Regions from separate parts of the Pseudoalteromonas sp. SANK 73390 genome, predicted to be linked through region 2. Evidence: riboswitches for the same ligand, from Rfam matches in the RefSeq annotation. Region 2 holds a riboswitch; the other holds the start of a gene.
The links. A riboswitch is a leader RNA that binds a small molecule or an ion and turns the genes downstream of it on or off. The one in region 2 is predicted to bind cobalamin.
Positions count from the first base shown of each region.

Region 1: linked by a shared signal. The riboswitch ahead of SANK73390_RS08380 (TonB-dependent receptor domain-containing protein) and the one ahead of SANK73390_RS15040 (ABC transporter ATP-binding protein) in region 2 are both predicted to bind cobalamin.

Region 1 covers NZ_ARPN01000055.1:157,762-167,233, forward strand. The annotation lists gene SANK73390_RS08365 (ketopantoate reductase family protein) at 14-907, opposite strand; gene SANK73390_RS08370 (VanZ family protein) at 900-1,250, opposite strand; gene SANK73390_RS08375 (YajQ family cyclic di-GMP-binding protein) at 1,391-1,873, shown strand; cobalamin riboswitch at 2,026-2,169, shown strand; gene SANK73390_RS08380 (TonB-dependent receptor domain-containing protein) at 2,207-4,081, shown strand; gene msrA (peptide-methionine (S)-S-oxide reductase MsrA) at 4,293-4,823, opposite strand; gene SANK73390_RS08390 (efflux RND transporter permease subunit) at 4,816-7,917, opposite strand; gene SANK73390_RS08395 (efflux RND transporter periplasmic adaptor subunit) at 7,927-8,982, opposite strand; gene SANK73390_RS08400 (DUF2982 domain-containing protein) at 9,213-9,472, shown strand, end outside.
Region 2 covers NZ_ARPN01000109.1:234,480-243,951, forward strand. The annotation lists gene SANK73390_RS15015 (NADH:ubiquinone reductase (Na(+)-transporting) subunit D) at 1-70, shown strand, start outside; gene nqrE (NADH:ubiquinone reductase (Na(+)-transporting) subunit E) at 81-689, shown strand; gene nqrF (NADH:ubiquinone reductase (Na(+)-transporting) subunit F) at 708-1,934, shown strand; gene SANK73390_RS15030 (FAD:protein FMN transferase) at 2,096-3,115, shown strand; gene nqrM ((Na+)-NQR maturation NqrM) at 3,208-3,420, shown strand; cobalamin riboswitch at 3,883-4,004, shown strand; gene SANK73390_RS15040 (ABC transporter ATP-binding protein) at 4,104-4,916, shown strand; gene SANK73390_RS15045 (FecCD family ABC transporter permease) at 4,913-5,911, shown strand; gene SANK73390_RS15050 (cobyric acid synthase) at 5,962-7,443, shown strand; gene cobO (cob(I)yrinic acid a,c-diamide adenosyltransferase) at 7,455-8,066, shown strand; gene SANK73390_RS15060 (cobalamin-binding protein) at 8,066-8,908, shown strand; gene ung (uracil-DNA glycosylase) at 8,920-9,472, shown strand, end outside.

The DNA.
Region 1 (9,472 bases), on a different contig from region 2:
GCTTTTTTAATGTCTACTTTTTATTAGCCTGTAGTAGTTGTTCATTCTGTGGTACTGCAATGTTAAACTGCTTGGCAAGAATTACAACGTACCCACAAATGGCATCAATTTCAGTTTTTCTACCATGCTTTACATCTTGCGCCATCGATGAGTAATTAGCACAGGTTCGGTTCATGACCAGATACGCGCTGTCTAATGCATCTGATAATGGCAAATTGATATCTACTTTTTTGGCAACAACACAGGCTTCGTTAAGTAATGCTAAAATTGTGCTGGCAAAACGGGGGTGACGTAAATGACCGTTAGGGATCTGATGAAGTGCGCTCAGTGGGTTAATCGCAATGTTGACGATTAACTTTTGCCAACGCAATAGCTGAATATCGTCATGCATAAAGCTCGGTGATAACAAGGTTGCAAAAAAATTATGATATATGGATTGAATATTGCTGCGAGCTAGCTCGTTACATGCGCCTAGATAAGTGTCGCCTTGGCCGGTTGCGTGTACATGATATGCACTAAGCTTTAAAGCGCCTCTTGCAGTACTCACAAAGTACAGAGCCTGATTCGGTGTTAGTTGTTTACTCACGGCTTTAATATCTTGCATTCCGTTGTGGCTTATTAAGATATTTGCGTTGTCAGCTAAATGTGGTAGCACATCTGTAATTGCTTGCCAGAGCTGATAAGATTTGACGCAAATAAAGCAGTTTTCTATCGCCTCTTTGAGAGGCTTAAGATGATTTAACTGAAGAGGTTGAGCATTAATTTTTGACGTTTTTTGCTGCTCACTATAGTGCCAATTATCCATCACAGGGTGACGCGATATAATCGTGACATTATGCTGTTTACTGAGCGCATGAGCAAATGATAGACCAACTGCACCTGCGCCAAGAATATGGATATTAGCCATACTTTTTTGAGCGCCACTGAGTGAATATAAAATAGCAGAGGTAATAGCTAAGTGCGCCGACAAAATCTGCAATAAAATCGCCTAAGGACGCTTGTCTGTGGGGTAGCATACCTTGCATTACTTCTATGCCAATTCCATAGCTGGCTAACAGTACCAATTGGGCTATCATGGGCCACTTAAAGGCATGGTGCATGATAAAAGCAAGCGCAAAAAAGATAACAAAATGTACCACTTTATCAGCGTGTTCAATACGTACGCCTGAATGTTGAAATTCTTTAGCAAATAGATAGGTACATACTGCGAATGTTACTAGGAGTAAAATTTGATAAACGCGCCTTGTCACAAAACTTCCTACTCGATTAATAGCCGCTAATTTTGGGTCAGTATATCATTGAAAACTGGCTGGTGGGTGAATATCATTTTTTTACCCACATTCTTATTTTGATTGATATAATTGAGTCATTCATATTTTAGGAGAATAACATGCCTTCTTTTGACATTGTGTCTGAAATCGAAATAACTGAAGCAAAAAATGCCGTTGATAACGCCAAACGAGAGTTAGAAACCCGTTATGATTTTAGGGGGGTCGACGCGTCTATTGAACTCAATAGTGAGGTCATTACTTTGAAGGCTGAAGCTGACCCCCAAGTTATGCAACTATTTGATATACTTGCGAGTAAGGCTTCTAAACGAGGGTTAGATGTGGCCAGTCTTGAATTAAAAGACATTGAACGTGCGGGTAAGCATGTTTCACGTAAAGTGACACTAAAGCAAGGTATCGAAAAAGAGATAGCCAAGAAGTTAGTGAAACTCATCAAAGATGCAAAAATTAAGGTTCAAGTTGCAATTCAAGGTGAAGAAGTACGTGTAACAGGTAAAAAGCGTGATGATTTACAAGAAGCTATGCAGTTAGTACGTGGTGCTGAACTTGGCCAACCTTTCCAATTTAAGAACTTTCGCGATTAATAGGCTACATGCCGATACCTTCAATACAACCTAAAGTAAGTACAAATGCTTGCTTTAGGTTTCTAGACGTCCATTGACAATCCTTTCTAAAGTTCGCACAATAGCGCCTCTATTCAAGGTGCTTAGCTTGATAATAATACAGCGTATTATCGTGATAGTGAAAATATCAGTGTAATTGCTAAGATAATCGGGAAGTTGGTGAAAATCACAGGAATGACTGTAATCCAACACTGCCCCCGCAACGGTGATGTCTTTATAGGCAAAGTCCGGAGACCGGCCTTGAAATCAATTTACTTGTATTACTTGTGCGGTGGGCGCAGGTTTGGGGATATCATGCAAAACAAATCTATTTTGGCGGTGGCAATTTTAGCTGCTGTGTCTTCTAATGTCTGTGCACAAGAAACCTTTCATGACATTGAGCGAATTACAGTTACGGCAAACAAGTTTGAGCAGGCAATAAATAATACGTTGGCAACCGTCAATGTGATTGAGCGTGCGCAAATAGAGCGAAGTAATGTAAGAGATTTACCTTCGTTACTTAATACCGTTGCGGGTGTTGATATAATAAGAAATGGCGGTTTTGGTCAACAGACTAGCGTCTTTTTGCGCGGCGCTGCGACTAAACATGTATTGGTTTTGGTTGATGGGGTGCGTATTAGTGATGCAAATTCTGGTAGCGTGTCATTTACCAATATCCCACTCAATAGTATTGAGCGCGTTGAGGTCGTTAAAGGTGCTAGAGCTGCGATTTACGGCTCCGATGCATTAGCTGGCGTAATTAACATCATTACACGTCAAGCCGAGCAACATCAAATTAGCTTAACGTCTGGTAGCCACAACTACGTGGCTTACCAGCAGGCTGGATATATGTCATCTGACGCTTTGTCTTTGCGCTTTAATCTCGGTTATGAAGATACAAAAGGGTATGACGTAACAGGTAAAGATGCTGCTATGGCGCGGGGTAAAAATCATGATAGTGATGGCTATAATAATAAAAACGTAGGCTTTAACCTTAGCTACGATAATACATATATAGGGCAGCTTTCTGCATTAGCGCAATACAGTGAAGGCGATGCTGAGTATGATAATGCTTGGGGCAATGATGCCTATGAGTTTGAAAACTATACTGCAAAGTTTGTTTGGAAAAAGCAGCAAGGTGTATTTGGGCACTATGCAAGTGTAAGTACATCACAAGAAGAAAATACTCAAATAGGTACGTCTGAGCATGATATTTATAGCACAAAGCGTGTTGAGCTTGAGTATCGAGCCTTGTATCGCTGGTCTAAAGCGGTGCAACTGACCGCTGGTATGAACCGTTTAAATGAAGACCTCTCAGAAGCGTCGGCAGAATTTACGCATTCTGAGCGTACTAATAAAGCCGTATTTGTGGGTGGGTTTTACAACCAAGGTCCATGGCTAGCAAATATTGTGGCAAGAAGCGATGATTATGATTTTCATGGCCGTGCCAACACTTACACGGCAGGTTTTGGCTTTAAGCCTAATGATACGGTGACATTTAGGATTAATCATGGCACTGCTTTTAGAGCACCAACACTGACGCAAGCCTACGTTAAAAATAGTCCTTGGTACATACCAAATCCTGATATTGAGCCTGAAGAAGCAAGTAACAGTGAGGTGGGCGTTTCTCTTGAGACAGACTGGGGACAATATGATGTGGCAATCTTCAATAATCGTATTAACAAGTTGATTGTTAACTTGCCAAATGAAACGGGCAAGTATATTGCCAGCAATGTTGATAAAGCGAGTATGAAAGGCGTTGAGCTATCGGCTTCAGCTTCGGTATGGGGGTTAGAGCATACAATTAATTTAACCTTATTAGATGCCAAAGATAATAGCACGGGTAAAAAGCTGGTGCGCAGACCGGATACTGCTTTTAATTATACGTTGTCAAAGTCTTGGGATAAGTTAGATGTGAATGTTGCAATGCAATATCGCTCTTCAAGACCGAGTATTGCTTTATATGATAGTCAGTTTAATGCATTTGAAAAAAACCTAAGTGCGTATACCGTATTTAATTTAGCTGCTAATTATGCGTTATTTGATAATCTTAAGTTAACGGCGAGATTAGATAATATCACGGATAAAGCGTATATTACTGCGGGTACTGGTATTGCTACCGATGGGAGTACTTTAGGGTATGTACCACAAGGTAGACAAGCTTATGTAGGAGCGACGGTTAATTTTTAATTGCGGTCAGCTCTATTTGTAGACCATATATTGCGATAGATAAATGGCTTAGTAACCATAGAAGGGGTTCGGTATGTCATTATTCTACATGAATCATTTTTAATGCAGTTAATAAGTCATTTAGCTCGCTAAAATGCTCAATGCTCTAATAAAATTGATATTAAATGTAAAAAGCCAGTATGATATAACTGGCTTTTTTTATGCACTCTATTTACTTTAATAAGTTTTGAAACTGCTGTTTAAACTTAGCTAATTTAGGTGCAATGAGGATACTGCAATAGCCCTGATTAGGGTTATTTGTGTAGTAATCCTGGTGATAAGACTCGGCGCTGTAAAATGTGCTTGCACTACTGAGCTCGGTGACCACGGGGTTGGTATAGTGGCTTTGAATGGTTGTGATCATGGTTTTAGCTTGCTGCTGTTGCTGATCGTCATGATAAAAAACCACACTACGGTATTGTGTGCCAGTATCATTCCCTTGGCGGTTAAGTTGCGTGGGGTCATGCAAAGTAAAAAACATTTCTAAGAGTTGGTTATAACTGACAACTTCAGTGTCAAACTGAATTTCTACAACTTCGGCATGACCGGTATCGCCTTGGCAAATATGCTGATAAGTTGGTTGCTCTGTGTGTCCGCCGCTATAGCCTGAACGTATGTCTAAAACACCTTTTACTTGGCGAAAAGCGGCGTCAATACACCAAAAACATCCGCCACCAAAGGTGGCGGTTTGTACTTTAGTCATTTTCTAACTCCTTGTGCTCATTTGCTTGAGTCGCTAACTTTTGACTGATGAATTCTGGGGACTGGGTATGCTTAGCCAGTAGATTATATGCGCATGGAATAATAAACAAGGTGAGTATGGTGGCAATGCTGACTCCTGCAAAGATAACTACGCCAATAACCATGCGACTCTCAGCACCAGGTCCTGTAGCTAAAACCAATGGAATAGCACTCATAACCGTGGTTAATGAAGTCATAATTATTGGACGTAATCGTTGTACCGACGCATCGATAATCGCTTGCTCAAATGCGATACCTTTATCGCGTAGTTGGTTGGCAAACTCAACGATTAAAATACCATTTTTTGCACTAAGTCCAATTAGCATAACAATTCCAATCTGGCTGTAAATATTGAGACTATTGCCTGTGATATGCAACCCATACAAAGCACCAACGAGTCCAAGAGGCACTGTTAACATGATAACAAGAGGGTGAACAAAGCTTTCAAATTGTGCGGCTAATACTAAAAAGGTGACAGTTAGGGCTAAAATAAATACGTAGGTCATAGCAGATGCTCCTTCGTAGTAGAGCTGCGACTCACCTTTGTAATCAACAGCACCATCGATATTATTTTCTTGTGCGGCCACATCATTTAAAAATGTCAAAGCTTCGGCTAATGTATAGTTATCAGCCAAGTTGGCGGTAATTGTGATAGCACGCATACGGTTAAATCTATTTAGGCTTGCTGCAGTGGCCTCTTCATGTATGCTGATCAAGCTATCTAAAGGAACCAGCTCATCAGTGCGAGATTTGACGAAGATGTTGTGGATGTCATTAGGGGCATTAAAGTCTGATTTAGTGCCTTTTAAAATCACATCGTACTCTTCGCCGCGGTCGATAAAGGTGGTCACTCGACGCTGACCGAGCATAGTCTCAAGAGTTTGGCCAATGTCATTTACTGAGACGCCTAAATCAGCTGCTTTTGTTTTATCTATGCTAATTAAAAATTGTGGGAAGGTTTCTTTATAGTCATGATCAATTCTAACTAACCCTGGGTTTTGTTGGGCGCGTGTAATAATCTTATCACGCCACTGAACGAGCTCATCATAATCATTGCCCTGTAGAACAAACTCGATGGGTCTGGATTGACCTCCACCACCAATACCTCGGCGCATAATTGCGAAAGCACGTACATCTGTAACCTCTCGCATCGTGCTACTTATCTCTGCCATTACTTCCCAAGATGAGCGTTTTCGCTCATCCCAATTTGGCATACCAACGATTGCAACACCGCCTCGGCCGCCCCAGCCGGGAACACGCACTAGCACTCGGCTTAATTCACCTTTATCAACATAGGGTAATAAACGCTGCTCAATTTGCTCCATATTTGCTAAGTTATTTTCATAACTGGCACCTTCTGGGCCATTCATCATAATGAAAAAAGTCCCCCTATCCTCTTTTGGTGTTAACTCTGAAGGTATTTGCTGTAGCAATGCAAAGCTTGCAAACCCAGCAAGTGCAAGGGTTATTATCAAGCTGTACTTGCGGGCTAGATTATTTTGCAGAGCTTTTTGATAACTTTGCTCTAAACTAACAAGTCGCTTTTCCACCCACTGAGTAAAGCGGTTCTCTTTTTTACTTGGCTTTAGTACTTTTGAGCATAGTGCAGGGGAAAGAGTCAGCGCGGTCACGCTTGAAAACAACACTGCAGCGCTTACTGCCATGGCAAACTCTGTAAACAGCGCACCAATTCGACCATCCATAAACACTAAAGGTACAAAGACAGCGACAAGTACTAAAGTGGTGGCCACAATCGCAAACCCAACTTGTCGAGCGCCACGAAATGCTGCAAGTAGGGGGGGCTCTCCTAGTTCAATTCGGCGGTGAATATTCTCTAGCATAACGATGGTATCATCAACCACAAGGCCAATCGCCAACACAAGTGCGAGCAACGTGAGTAGATTTATAGAATACCCCATGGCGAGCAAAAACATAAATGTTGATATGAGTGCTACAGGCACTGTTACAGCAGGTACCAAAGTTGCTCTTATGTTACCCAAAAATAGAAAAATCACCGCTACAACGAGAGCCATTGCAATGGCGAGAGTACGGTAAACTTCATTGATGGATTCGCGGATAAATACAGAAGAGTCATAACTGTCTTGTATGGTGGTACCTGCAGGTAAATTGCGCTTAATTTTTTCTAGTTCTTGTCGAGCATTATCGACGACATCGAGGGTGTTGGCTTTAGCTTGTTTGACAATCCCAAGGCCTATCATGTTTTTACCATTACCACGAAAGGTACTCTCATCATCTACCGCCTCGAGGTGGACATTAGCCACTTCTTTAAGTCTCACAAGGTAGCCTTGCTCACCACGTTTGATGACTAAATTCTCAAAGTCACTTTGCGTTTTATAGCTACGAGCGATACGAACAGCAAAATCTCTATCAAGCGATTCAATTTCTCCAGCTGGCAACTCCACATTTTCGCGCCTTAGTACTTGTTCTATATCACTGCTGGTAACATCGCGTGCTGCCATAGCGCGTCTATCAAGCCAAATCTTCATGGCGTATTGACGTTCGCCACCGATACGCACGTTAGAAACGCCATCAACGACCGCGATACGGTCAACGATAAAGCGCTGTGCGTAATCTGAAAGTTGTAAGGTATCCATAGTTTCACTATTTAGTACAAACCAAGCTATAGGGCTTTCATCTGAATTTGATTTAGACACTTCTGGCGGGCGAACCTGTTCAGGCAGGCTATCTAACGCCCTTGATACGCGCTCTCGTACGTCGTTGGCTGCAGCGTCAATATCACGGTCGATGTTAAACTCTATCGTAATATTTGAACGTCCATTTCGACTTGAAGAGTTAATGCTTTTTATACCCTCAATGCCGGAGATTCGATTTTCCAGTACTTGTGTTATTTTTGCTTCAACGACTTCACTCGATGCACCTGTATAGTTTGTGCTTACACTTACTATGGGGCTTTCAATATCAGGGTACTCTCTAAGTGGCAACATACTAAATGCGACAATACCAAAGGTCAGCAATAGTAAGTTGATAACTACCGCAAAGACGGGCCGTTTAACGGCGGTATCTGTAATCTTCACGTTCTACCCCTAACCTTTGACTGACACGTTACTGCCGGAGCGGATTTTTATCACCCCTTCGGTGATCACTTGTTGCCCTTGCTTTACGCCAGATGAGATGGCAACCCACCCTTGAAATCGGGCAAGTATCTCAATTTGTACTTGCTTTGCTTTATTTTGTTCATCAACAATAAAAACAAAGTGTTTGTTTTGACGAGGAATAACGCTTTTTTCTGGTAGCATCACGGCATGTAATGTTTGCAGTTGAAGCTCTATATGCATCAACATCCCTGGGCGTAGTAAAGCTTGTGGGTTATCAAAACTGGCAGTTACTTGGATGCTTCGGGTGTCGCTATCAATACGAGGGTCGATATGGGTTATTTTACCGGTAAAAGGTTGTGTGCTATAGGCATCACTTTGACCTTGAACTGTCATTCCCAGTTTTAATGTGGCTAGGTGCTTTTCAGGTACTTGAAAATCAACTTTAATGATACTGATATCATCTAAAGTTGTTAATGGTATGTTTGGGTTAACAAAACTGCCTATAGAAACTAACCGTTTGCCTAACAGGCCTGCAAATGGTGCATTGATTAATAACTCGTTTAAGCGCGTTTGTTCTAACTGCAGGTTTGCTTGAAGTGCATCAACAATAGAGTGTTGGGTTTCAAGTTGCGAGCGAGCAGCAGACTGGCTTTTAGCTAGGTTTTCCAGTCTTTTGAGTTGTCTTTGTTGTTCTTTTAAATTTATTTTGAGTGCCTTAACCGCTAAGCGCTCTTTTTGATTTTGTAGTTGCACCAGCTTTTCACCTTGCTTTACTACATCGCCATCGTTAAAGTAAATGTTAGTGATGTAGTCGCTTTGAGCGCTGGAAATATGGATGGCTTGGTTCGCTCGAGCGCTGCCTACAGCAGAGATGAATATTGTTTTATCTTGCACGGTAGCAGTTTGAGCGTTTACCTGAGTTGCTGAGTTAGTGCTACGATTCATTTTCCCTTGACTACTGGGAAGGTATAGATAACCGATACTGGCAATGAGTACAATAATGATAAATGGAAATAGTGCTTTGCCGGATTGTTGTGTAAACATAAAAATATACCGCAAAAAGAGATGCTACTAGTGTACAAAATACAGCTCTTATACATATAGTTAGGTATCTCATAATTTTGTGTGTTGGCCGAAAAAATTGACAGTGTTGAAACAATCCAAGCAATCCGTAAAAAAAATACAGCCAAAACTAAAGTCTTGTAGTAAATGTATTACTGCAAGGTATGTGATGTTATGGGCACTTTTAATGTTTGTCTTCTACTTTGGTTTTTATGACTAGCAGACAAGCAAAAATACGGGCAACGGCAAACCGCCATAGTATCGAGTTTATGCTCGTTGGTGCTATCTGTTTGGTTATCATCATGGCGTTTGTTTCTTTGCGAAGTACTCCCATCAGCATAGTTGAAATTTTATTAAGCGCAGTTGCATTGTTAGCAATATGGCTAGGTTTTTTAAAAAGTCAGCAGCCATATTATAGCTTAACCATTGATAGTAAACAGATATGCTATATTCACAAATTTGGTATATGGTC
Region 2 (9,472 bases):
CTTCTTAGTGGGTATCTTTATTTGGATACTTCGCACATATAAGAAAGACCAAGTAGAAGCGAAGGCGTAAGGGGAGAAAGATGGAACAATATATTAGCTTATTCGTTAAAGCGGTTTTTGTTGAAAACTTAGCTTTATCTTTCTTCTTAGGTATGTGTACTTTTTTAGCAGTATCTAAGAAAGTAACTACGTCACTAGGCCTAGGTATTGCTGTAATTTTTGTATTGGGTGTGGCTGTTCCAGTTAACAACCTAGTATATTATGCCGTGTTGGCACCGGGAGCGCTGGAGTGGTTAGGTTTTGTTGAAGCTGATTTAAGCTTCTTACGCTTTTTAACTTTCATTGGTGTTATTGCAGCACTTGTACAAATCCTAGAAATGGCTTTGGACAAGTTTTTCCCTGCACTTTACAACGCTCTGGGCATCTTCTTACCACTTATTACTGTTAACTGTGCAATATTCGGTGCGGTTTCATTCATGGTTGAGCGTAATCTTAACTTTGGTGAGTCAGTGGTATTTGGTATTGGTTCTGGAGTGGGTTGGGCGCTGGCAATCGTATTGCTTGCTGGTATCCGTGAGAAAATGAAATATGCAGACGTGCCAGATGGTCTACGTGGTTTAGGTATTACCTTTATCACCGTAGGTTTAATGGGCTTTGGCTTTATGTCATTCTCTGGTATTTCACTGTAAAGGTAGCGAGGAAAAATCATGCTTGAGGTATATTTAGGCGTAGGGATGTTCATTGCTATCGTTGTTGTCTTAGTTTTAGTGATTATTGCCGCTAAATCTAAGCTAGTAGCAAGCGGTGACATTACAATTGGAATTAATGGTGATACTGACAAAGGCATCACTACATCTGCAGGTAGTAAGTTACTTGGTGCTTTGTCAGATGCTGGTATCTTTGTATCGTCAGCCTGTGGTGGCGGTGGCTCATGTGGCCAGTGTCGCGTACACATCAAAGAAGGTGGCGGTGATATTCTGCCAACCGAACTTGACCACATATCTAAAGGTGAGGCACGTGAAGGCTGTCGCTTAGCATGTCAGGTTAATGTTAAAAACGATATGGAAATTGAACTTGAAGAATCAATTTTCGGGGTTAAGAAGTGGGACTGTGAAGTTATCTCTAATGATAACAAAGCAACTTTCATCAAGGAGCTAAAACTAGCTATTCCTGATGGTGAGTCTGTGCCATTTCGTGCCGGTGGTTATATTCAGATTGAAGCGCCAGCACACCACGTTAAATATGCAGACTTCGATGTTCCTGATGAGTATCGTCCAGATTGGGAGCGCTTTGGCTTCTTTAATCTTGAGTCTAAAGTGGATGAAGAAACCATTCGTGCATACTCAATGGCAAACTATCCAGAAGAGTTTGGCATTATCATGCTTAATGTACGTATTGCGACTCCGCCACCAAATAACTTGTCACTACCATGTGGTAAAATGTCTTCGTACATTTGGTCATTGAAAGAAGGTGATAAAGTAACTATTTCAGGTCCATTTGGTGAGTTCTTTGCTAAAGACACGGATGCAGAAATGGTATTTGTTGGTGGTGGTGCAGGTATGGCTCCGATGCGTTCGCATATTTTTGACCAGCTTAAACGTCTTAACTCTTCACGTAAGATGTCTTTTTGGTATGGTGCGCGCTCTAAACGTGAGATGTTCTACGTTGAAGACTTTGATGGCCTAGCGGCAGAGAACGAAAACTTCGTATGGCACACTGCATTGTCAGACCCACAACCAGAAGATAACTGGGAAGGTTATACAGGCTTCATCCATAATGTACTTTATGAGAACTACTTAAAAGATCATGAAGCACCAGAAGATTGCGAGTTCTACATGTGTGGTCCTCCAATGATGAACGCGGCTGTAATTAATTTGCTCAAAGACCTAGGTGTAGAAGACGAAAACATCTTACTAGATGACTTCGGTGGCTAATTAGGCTTTCGTGCATGCTCAAAACAGAATTTTGAGATAAAATATAAACCCCAAAGCATGCTTTGGGGTTTTTTTATTACCTATGACTGAGTTGATATAGTATTAGGGTAATCGTTTGTATGGGTTACATAGCCATATTTTAAGAATTTAAGGAAGGGAAGATGGTACGTATTTTTTTACCCATAATCATTTTGGCCACTATTGTATTAACTGGTTGTGATAATCATCATGAGAATACCCCTCAGGCGTTAGTACTCACGGGAAAAACGATGGGGACAACCTACAATATTAAAGCTTACCCCCCTGAGCTTGAATTAACGAAAGAGCAGCTACAAAAGCAAATTGATGACACATTAATAGTAGTGAATCAGTCAATGTCTCCATGGGTAAAAGGTTCTGAAATTAACCAGTTTAATGCCTTGTCAAACAATGAAATAATGGTTATTAGTGACGACTTTAGAACGGTGATTGCTGAATCAATTCGGCTAGGAAAATCAACCGAAACGCTTGATGTGACTATGGGACCGCTTATCGATTTATGGGGATTTGGTCCTGATAAACGCCCAACTCAGCGGCCAACTCAAATTCAACTTGATGATATGCGCAGCCGCATTGGGGTTGATAAGCTGGTACTTAATGAGCAAGGTTTAGCGAAAACAATAGCAGGCTTAGAAGTTTCTTTTTCAGCGACGGCAAAAGGCTATGGTATAGACAAGGTTGCATTATTGCTAGAGCAGCTAGGCATTGATAATTATATGGTAGAAATCGGCGGAGAGCTTCGAGTTTCGGGGGTTAAACCAAATAATAAGCCATGGGTTATTGCAATTGAGCAACCCGATGCGCCTATGGGGCAGCGTCAAGTACATAAAGCATTAAAGCCAGGCAGCAATGGTATTGCTACATCAGGGGATTACCGTATTTTTTATGAAATGGACGGGGAAACTTTTACCCATTTAATTGACCCTGCTACGGGTATGCCCGTCAAGCATGACTTAGTATCCGTGACGGTATTGCACCCTTCAGCCATGACGGCAGATGGTCTTGCTACGGCGCTGACAGTAATGGGAACAGAGCGTGCTAAAGTTTATGCTGAAAAGCATAACCTGGCGGTATATCTAATTAGTAAATCATCTGATGGCTTAGTCACCTATGCAAGTAAGTCATTTAAACCTTATTTGTGAGTCGTGGATAAGCGGGTTATAATAGCAAAGTAACAGACCGTCACTGGCCCAGCAACGCTGGGCCAACTTTTATATTATTAGGGGCCAGTTCAATGTCGCTGTTTTTACTTACTTTTGGGTTACTTATTCTAATTGTTACTGCGATGGCGGTAGGTGTTATTGTACAGAAAAAATCAATGGCTAGTAGTTGTGGTGGTTTAGGTGCTGCAGGTGTGGAAAAGGCGTGTGACTGTGATGACCCTTGTGATAGACGCAAAAAGCGTTTAGCCAAAGAGCAAGCGTGGAAAGAGAACCAGATTTTATAAGTCTGCTTTAATTAATATAGAATGCGAGCTACGGCTCGCATTTTTGATTGTTCTCTGCAGGTTTACATACAGCAAGCTTGGTACTTTGTTCGTTATGGCCAGCCTCGGGTAACGTCGTTAATGTAAGAGTGATATGCCTTTTAGCAATGCAAATTGGTGGTAACTTGAGCAATCGATTGCAGCTGACTCTATGATTTGCTCTTCATTGAAGTGTTGCAGCGACTAACTCATTCGTTTTATTAAAACATTGATCACTTTAGCGAGCTAAATGGTTTATTAACTGCGTTAAAAATGGCTCATGTAGAATAACCACATATCAAAATTCCTGTCTGGTCACCAAGCCCTTTATCCGTCGCAATATCTGGGCATTTATTAAATGTAATTGGTATAAGACTGAGGTTTCTTATTTCGAGCAGGAGAAAGCGCGGCTATAAGTTGTTTTTTAGACGTCTAGACAGCATAATAACGGATTACTTTGCTGGTAATTCTTGGGAATGAGTTGCAAATACTCAACTGTCCCCGCAACTGTAAAAGTCGCCTCGGTGGCTCAAGTCAGATACCAAGACCAGCAGATACACTCTTAGCGGGCGTACTGTGAGTCACATTCAATTTATTAAATAGCGGTCGTTTTTGATGGCTGTATTGTATGTGCTTAGCGCCCTCAATGATGTTTTAAGGTAGGCATGATACAAGCAAGTTCACCACCTCCTATGTTGAGTGTTAAGCAGCTAGGGCTGAAGGTTAATCAATCCACTATCCTCGACGACATAAGTTTTGATATAAAAACGGGTCAGTTTATAGGATTATTAGGTCCCAATGGTGCGGGTAAATCGTCATTGCTGCGCTGTATTTATCGCTATACCAAGCCATCATATGGCTTTATTCAATTGCTTGATAAATCCATCGATGATTATTCTCGACAAGCCTATGCTCAACAAGTTGCGGTGGTATTGCAAGAGGTACCTGAGCAGTTTAATCTCGCGGTATTTGATGTGGTTGCAATGGGGTTAACACCACACAAACCTTTGTTTTCATCAATGGACCAAGACGATAGAAATTATGTTTATACAGCACTTGAAAAGGTTGGCTTAACACATAAGAACACACAAATGTTTTGCTCTTTATCTGGTGGAGAAAAGCAACGAGTAATGATTGCCAGAGCAATGGTGCAACGCCCTAAACTATTAATAATGGATGAACCTACAAGCCACCTTGATGTGAAGTATCAAATTCAAATTATGGAATTGGCAAAATCTTTAGGCGTGAGTGTGCTGGCTTCTTTTCATGATCTTAACCTCGCTTGTGCCATCTCAGATAGCTTACTGGTGTTACATCAAGGCAGTTTGAAAGCGCAGGGTAAACCTCAAAATGTACTTACCTCTCATTTACTCAGTGATGTTTTTGGTGTGTGTGCGGATGTAAGCTTGGTGCAAAGTGCAAGCGATATTCATAATGTTGTACCTCATATTCGCTACCATTATGGTTATGTAAAATGAGTCGATTAGGATTACTTTGCATCTTTGTATTACTGACTTTGGTTAGCTTTATAGGGGCCTTGAGCTTAGGTGCAATCTCGATAGACTTACTCGATGTGTGGCAGGCTTTATTATCATACGATAGTCGTCACCTTGAGCAAAAAGTAATCGTTGAGTTGCGTTTACCTCGTACAATTTTGGCTTTTTTAGCAGGGTGTGGGTTGGCTATGGCTGGCCTGATTTTACAAACCGTTACTCGAAACCCTCTGGCCGATCCGTATCTATTCGGGATCTCGTCAGGTGCCTCATTAGGTGTGGTGGTATTATTTACATTAACGGGGGTTCAAGCCGGTTTGGCGCTATCTGGCGCTGCATTTATTGGTAGTTTACTGGCAATGACTGCGCTCATTGTTATCACCCGTACACAGATGAGCAACCAAGTAGAGTCTTTGGTGTTAGCAGGTGTGGCGTTGTCGTTCTTGTTTAGTGCTTGTACCAGCTTATTATTATATTGGAGTGACCCACAAGCAATCAGTGCGATTGTATTTTGGACCTTGGGTAGTTTTTCGCGGGCCGATTGGCAAACGTTATGGCTGCCTGCATTGGTTGTCAGTTTATGTATTGCCTGTATGCTACTTTTTCGTCGCACACTCAATGCGTTATTACTCGGAGATGAAAATGCAACAACGCTGGGTGTGCATGTTACCAAACTACGTTTAGGTATGTTGCTATTAAGTTCGCTGTTAACGGCTGTGCTCGTTGCTATATGTGGTGGTGTGGGATTCGTAGGGTTAATGGTACCACACATAGTGCGGTTTTTTATCTCTCAAGCGAGTACCGCAGGCTTGCTCGCAACCGCTTTCTGTGGCGGCCTATTTATGATCTGGGTTGATGTCATTGCACGTTCAGTGCTAGATAACCAAGAACTGCCTGTTGGTGTTATTACCGCTGCGGTAGGTAGTGTATTTTTCTTATTATTGCTGGTGCTACGTAAGCGCAGCTCGCCATCAATGTAGAGCAATATGATGGCAGGTTTACCACTGAAATTAAAATAATGGGAACTAAATTGAAAACTCTTATGGTGCAAGGCACAACCTCCGATGCGGGGAAAAGTACTTTAGTTGCGGGCTTGTGTCGGGTATTGGCACGAAGAGGTGTGAATGTTGCGCCGTTTAAACCGCAAAATATGGCACTCAATAGTGCGGTTACTCCCTGTGGCGGTGAAATCGGTCGAGCACAGTCACTACAAGCTATTGCGGCAAAGGTTGAATTAAGCACTGATTTTAATCCTATTTTGCTTAAACCAAACAGTGATACGGGCGCGCAAGTGATCATTCATGGTCGCTCTATCGGTAATATGGAAGCGGTCAAATACCATGATTACAAAAAGGTTGCGATGCAAGCGGTGCTGCAATCTCATCAACGCTTAGAAAGTCAGTTTGAAGCCGTGTTAGTTGAAGGGGCTGGCAGCCCTGCGGAAATTAACTTGCGTGAAAATGACATTGCTAATATGGGTTTTGCGTGTGAGGTAAATTGCCCTGTGATAATTATTGCCGATATTGATAAAGGTGGCGTATTTGCACATTTGGTTGGCACGTTGGCGTTACTAAGTGAGGCAGAACAGGCATTAGTAAAAGGTTTTGTGATTAACCGTTTTCGTGGTGATATTAGCTTGTTGCAATCGGGTTTAGACTGGTTAGAGCAATACACGGGTAAGCCTGTATTAGGTGTATTGCCGTATTTTCACTCATTAAATCTTGATGCCGAAGATGCCGTTACGCTCGATAATCATGTGACTGATAGCCAGTTATCTATTAGCGTGCTATTAGTGCCTCATATTAGTAATCATACTGACTTTGATAGCTTACGCTTACATCCAAATATTGATTTACGTTATGTACGTCATGGTGAGCAAATTGCTGCTACCGATCTAATTATTATTCCGGGTAGTAAAAATGTGATAGCTGATTTGGCTTTTTTGCAAAACGAGAGCTGGCAAGGCGAGATAATTCGACATTTGCGCTTTGGTGGTAAAGTGCTAGGTATTTGTGGTGGATTACAAATGCTAGGTAAAGCTATTTATGACCCCAGCGGTATTGAGTCGAGTAAAAACGAGATACAAGGGTTAAACTTAGCTGATTTTACGACCACGTTGATGCCTAGCAAAACCCTAACGCAAGTAACGGGTGAATGTTTGTTAGACAAAACACCTGTTGCTATCAACGGCTATGAAATTCATTGTGGAGTAAGCGAAGGTTGGGCTTTGAGCAATCCATTTATGCGTTTTACCGCACATCCAAATGGTATAAAGCATGATGGCTTTATTTCAGAAGATAGACAAATAGCAGGTACTTACTTACATGGTTTATTTGATAGCCCTGATGCGGCCAAAACAATATTGGATTGGGCCAGCGGTGGGCGTTTGCAAGCGCCTGCGTTTGATTTGGCCACCCACCGAGAGCTGCAACTTGAGCGACTAGCTGACAGCTGTGAGCAATACCTTGATATGAATAAAATTCTCGCCTTAATGTTAAATAATGATAATTGAATGAGGAAGCTATGAGCGATTCACACGACAATAAAAGTCAAGAAAAACACCAACAAAGGCAACAAAAAGTAAAAGATCAAGTTGATGCGAAAGTTGCAGCTGCTGATAAAGTTCAGGGTATTTTTCAAGTTATTACCGGTAATGGTAAAGGTAAATCTACTTCAGGTTTTGGCACGGTTGCCCGTTGTGTAGGTCATGGTCAAAATGCCGCAGTGGCACAGTTTATTAAAGGTATGTGGGCGTGTGGAGAGCGTAATCTACTTGAAAAGGCGGGTGTCCCATTTGCTGTAATGAAAACAGGTTTTACATGGGAAACACAAAACCGTGAAACAGATACCCAAGCTGCACAACAAACTTGGCAACAAGCAAAGGCGTGGCTGGCAGATGAAAGCATAGATCTCGTTCTATTAGACGAGCTGACTTATATGGTGACGTATGATTACATCAACTTGGATGAAGTGCTGGATGCACTTAGCAGTAGGCCAAAAATGCAGTCGGTGATTGTGACCGGGCGTGGTGCTCATCGCAAGTTAACAGAGTTGGCTGATACGGTGAGTGAAGTGCGTAATGTAAAACATGCTTTTGAAGCGGGTGTTAAAGCGTTAGAAGGTTTTGATTACTGATGCAGTTGCGTTACTTTGCTTGTATATGTGTTTTGTTTACTTGTTGTGTTGTACAGGCTAAAGAAGCACAGCGTATCATTGCGCTTGCCCCTCATATTGTAGAAAACCTGTTCGCCATTGGCGCTGGAGAGCGTATTGTAGGCACAGTTGAATATGCAGATTACCCTCAAGAAGCGAGCGACATTATGCGTATTGGTGGCCACAATGGTATTGCGCTTGAGAGGGTGCTTGCGCTGCAACCTGATCTTGTGATTGCTTGGCAATCAGGCAATAAAAAAGCCGATTTAGATAAGCTTGAAAAGCTAGGTATAAAAGTTATTTATAGTAATACAAAAGATATTACTAAAGTGGCTGATGAGCTGCAATTGTTTGGTCGCTTAACAGGGCAAAATCAACAAGCAAAAAGGCTCGCGGAGCATTTTACAGCGCGCTTACAGGCGCTAAAAACACAATACAAAAATAGCGCGCCACTGCGTGTATTTTATCAATTGTGGCCCGAACCTATGATGACGATTAATAATAATACGGTAGTGCATCAATTGCTCGACGTGTGCGCTGTTGAAAACGCATTTGCCGATAACGCCACAGACTACCCACAAATTAGTATTGAAAATGTGCTGCAAACCAAACCTCAAGTGATTGTATTACCAGTTGAAAAAAGTAAAAAAGTGATGCCGACTATTGATTGGCAAGCTTGGCCTGAGATCCCCGCAGTGAAGCATAAGCAATTTATTGAAGTGGATGCCGATTTATTGCATCGGTTCAGCACTCGGGCACTTGATGGGGTAACCGACATGTGTGATAAATTGCAGCGCGCACGCACCCACTATCAACAACAATAAAGGATAGCTCCATGGCAACGTGGCAAGACTTACTAAATCAGCAAAAACAACAATCTTACTTACAAGAAACACTCAACTATGTAGCGCAACGCCGTAGCGAAGGTGTGACTGTATATCCACCACAATCACAAGTGTTTGGTGCATTTGAGGTGACGCCTTTTGAGCAAGTGAAGGTTGTTATTTTGGGACAAGATCCTTACCACGGATCCAATCAAGCGCATGGTTTATGCTTTTCGGTGTTGCCGGGCGTTAAGCCACCCCCATCGCTGGCGAATATGTACAAAGAGTTAGCGCAAGATATCGACGGTTTTAGCATTCCAGAACATGGCTACTTACTGCCTTGGGCAGAGCAAGGAGTTTTGCTACTCAATACGGTATTAACGGTTGAACAAGGTGCGGCGCACTCTCATAAAAAGCTAGGTTGGGAGCGTTTTACCGATGTGGTTATTGAGCAGTTAAACGGACATAGTGAAGGCGTTATATTTTTACTTTGGGGCGCACACGCCCAGAAAAAAGGTAAGAATATCGATAAACAACGCCACTATGTATTACACGCACCACACC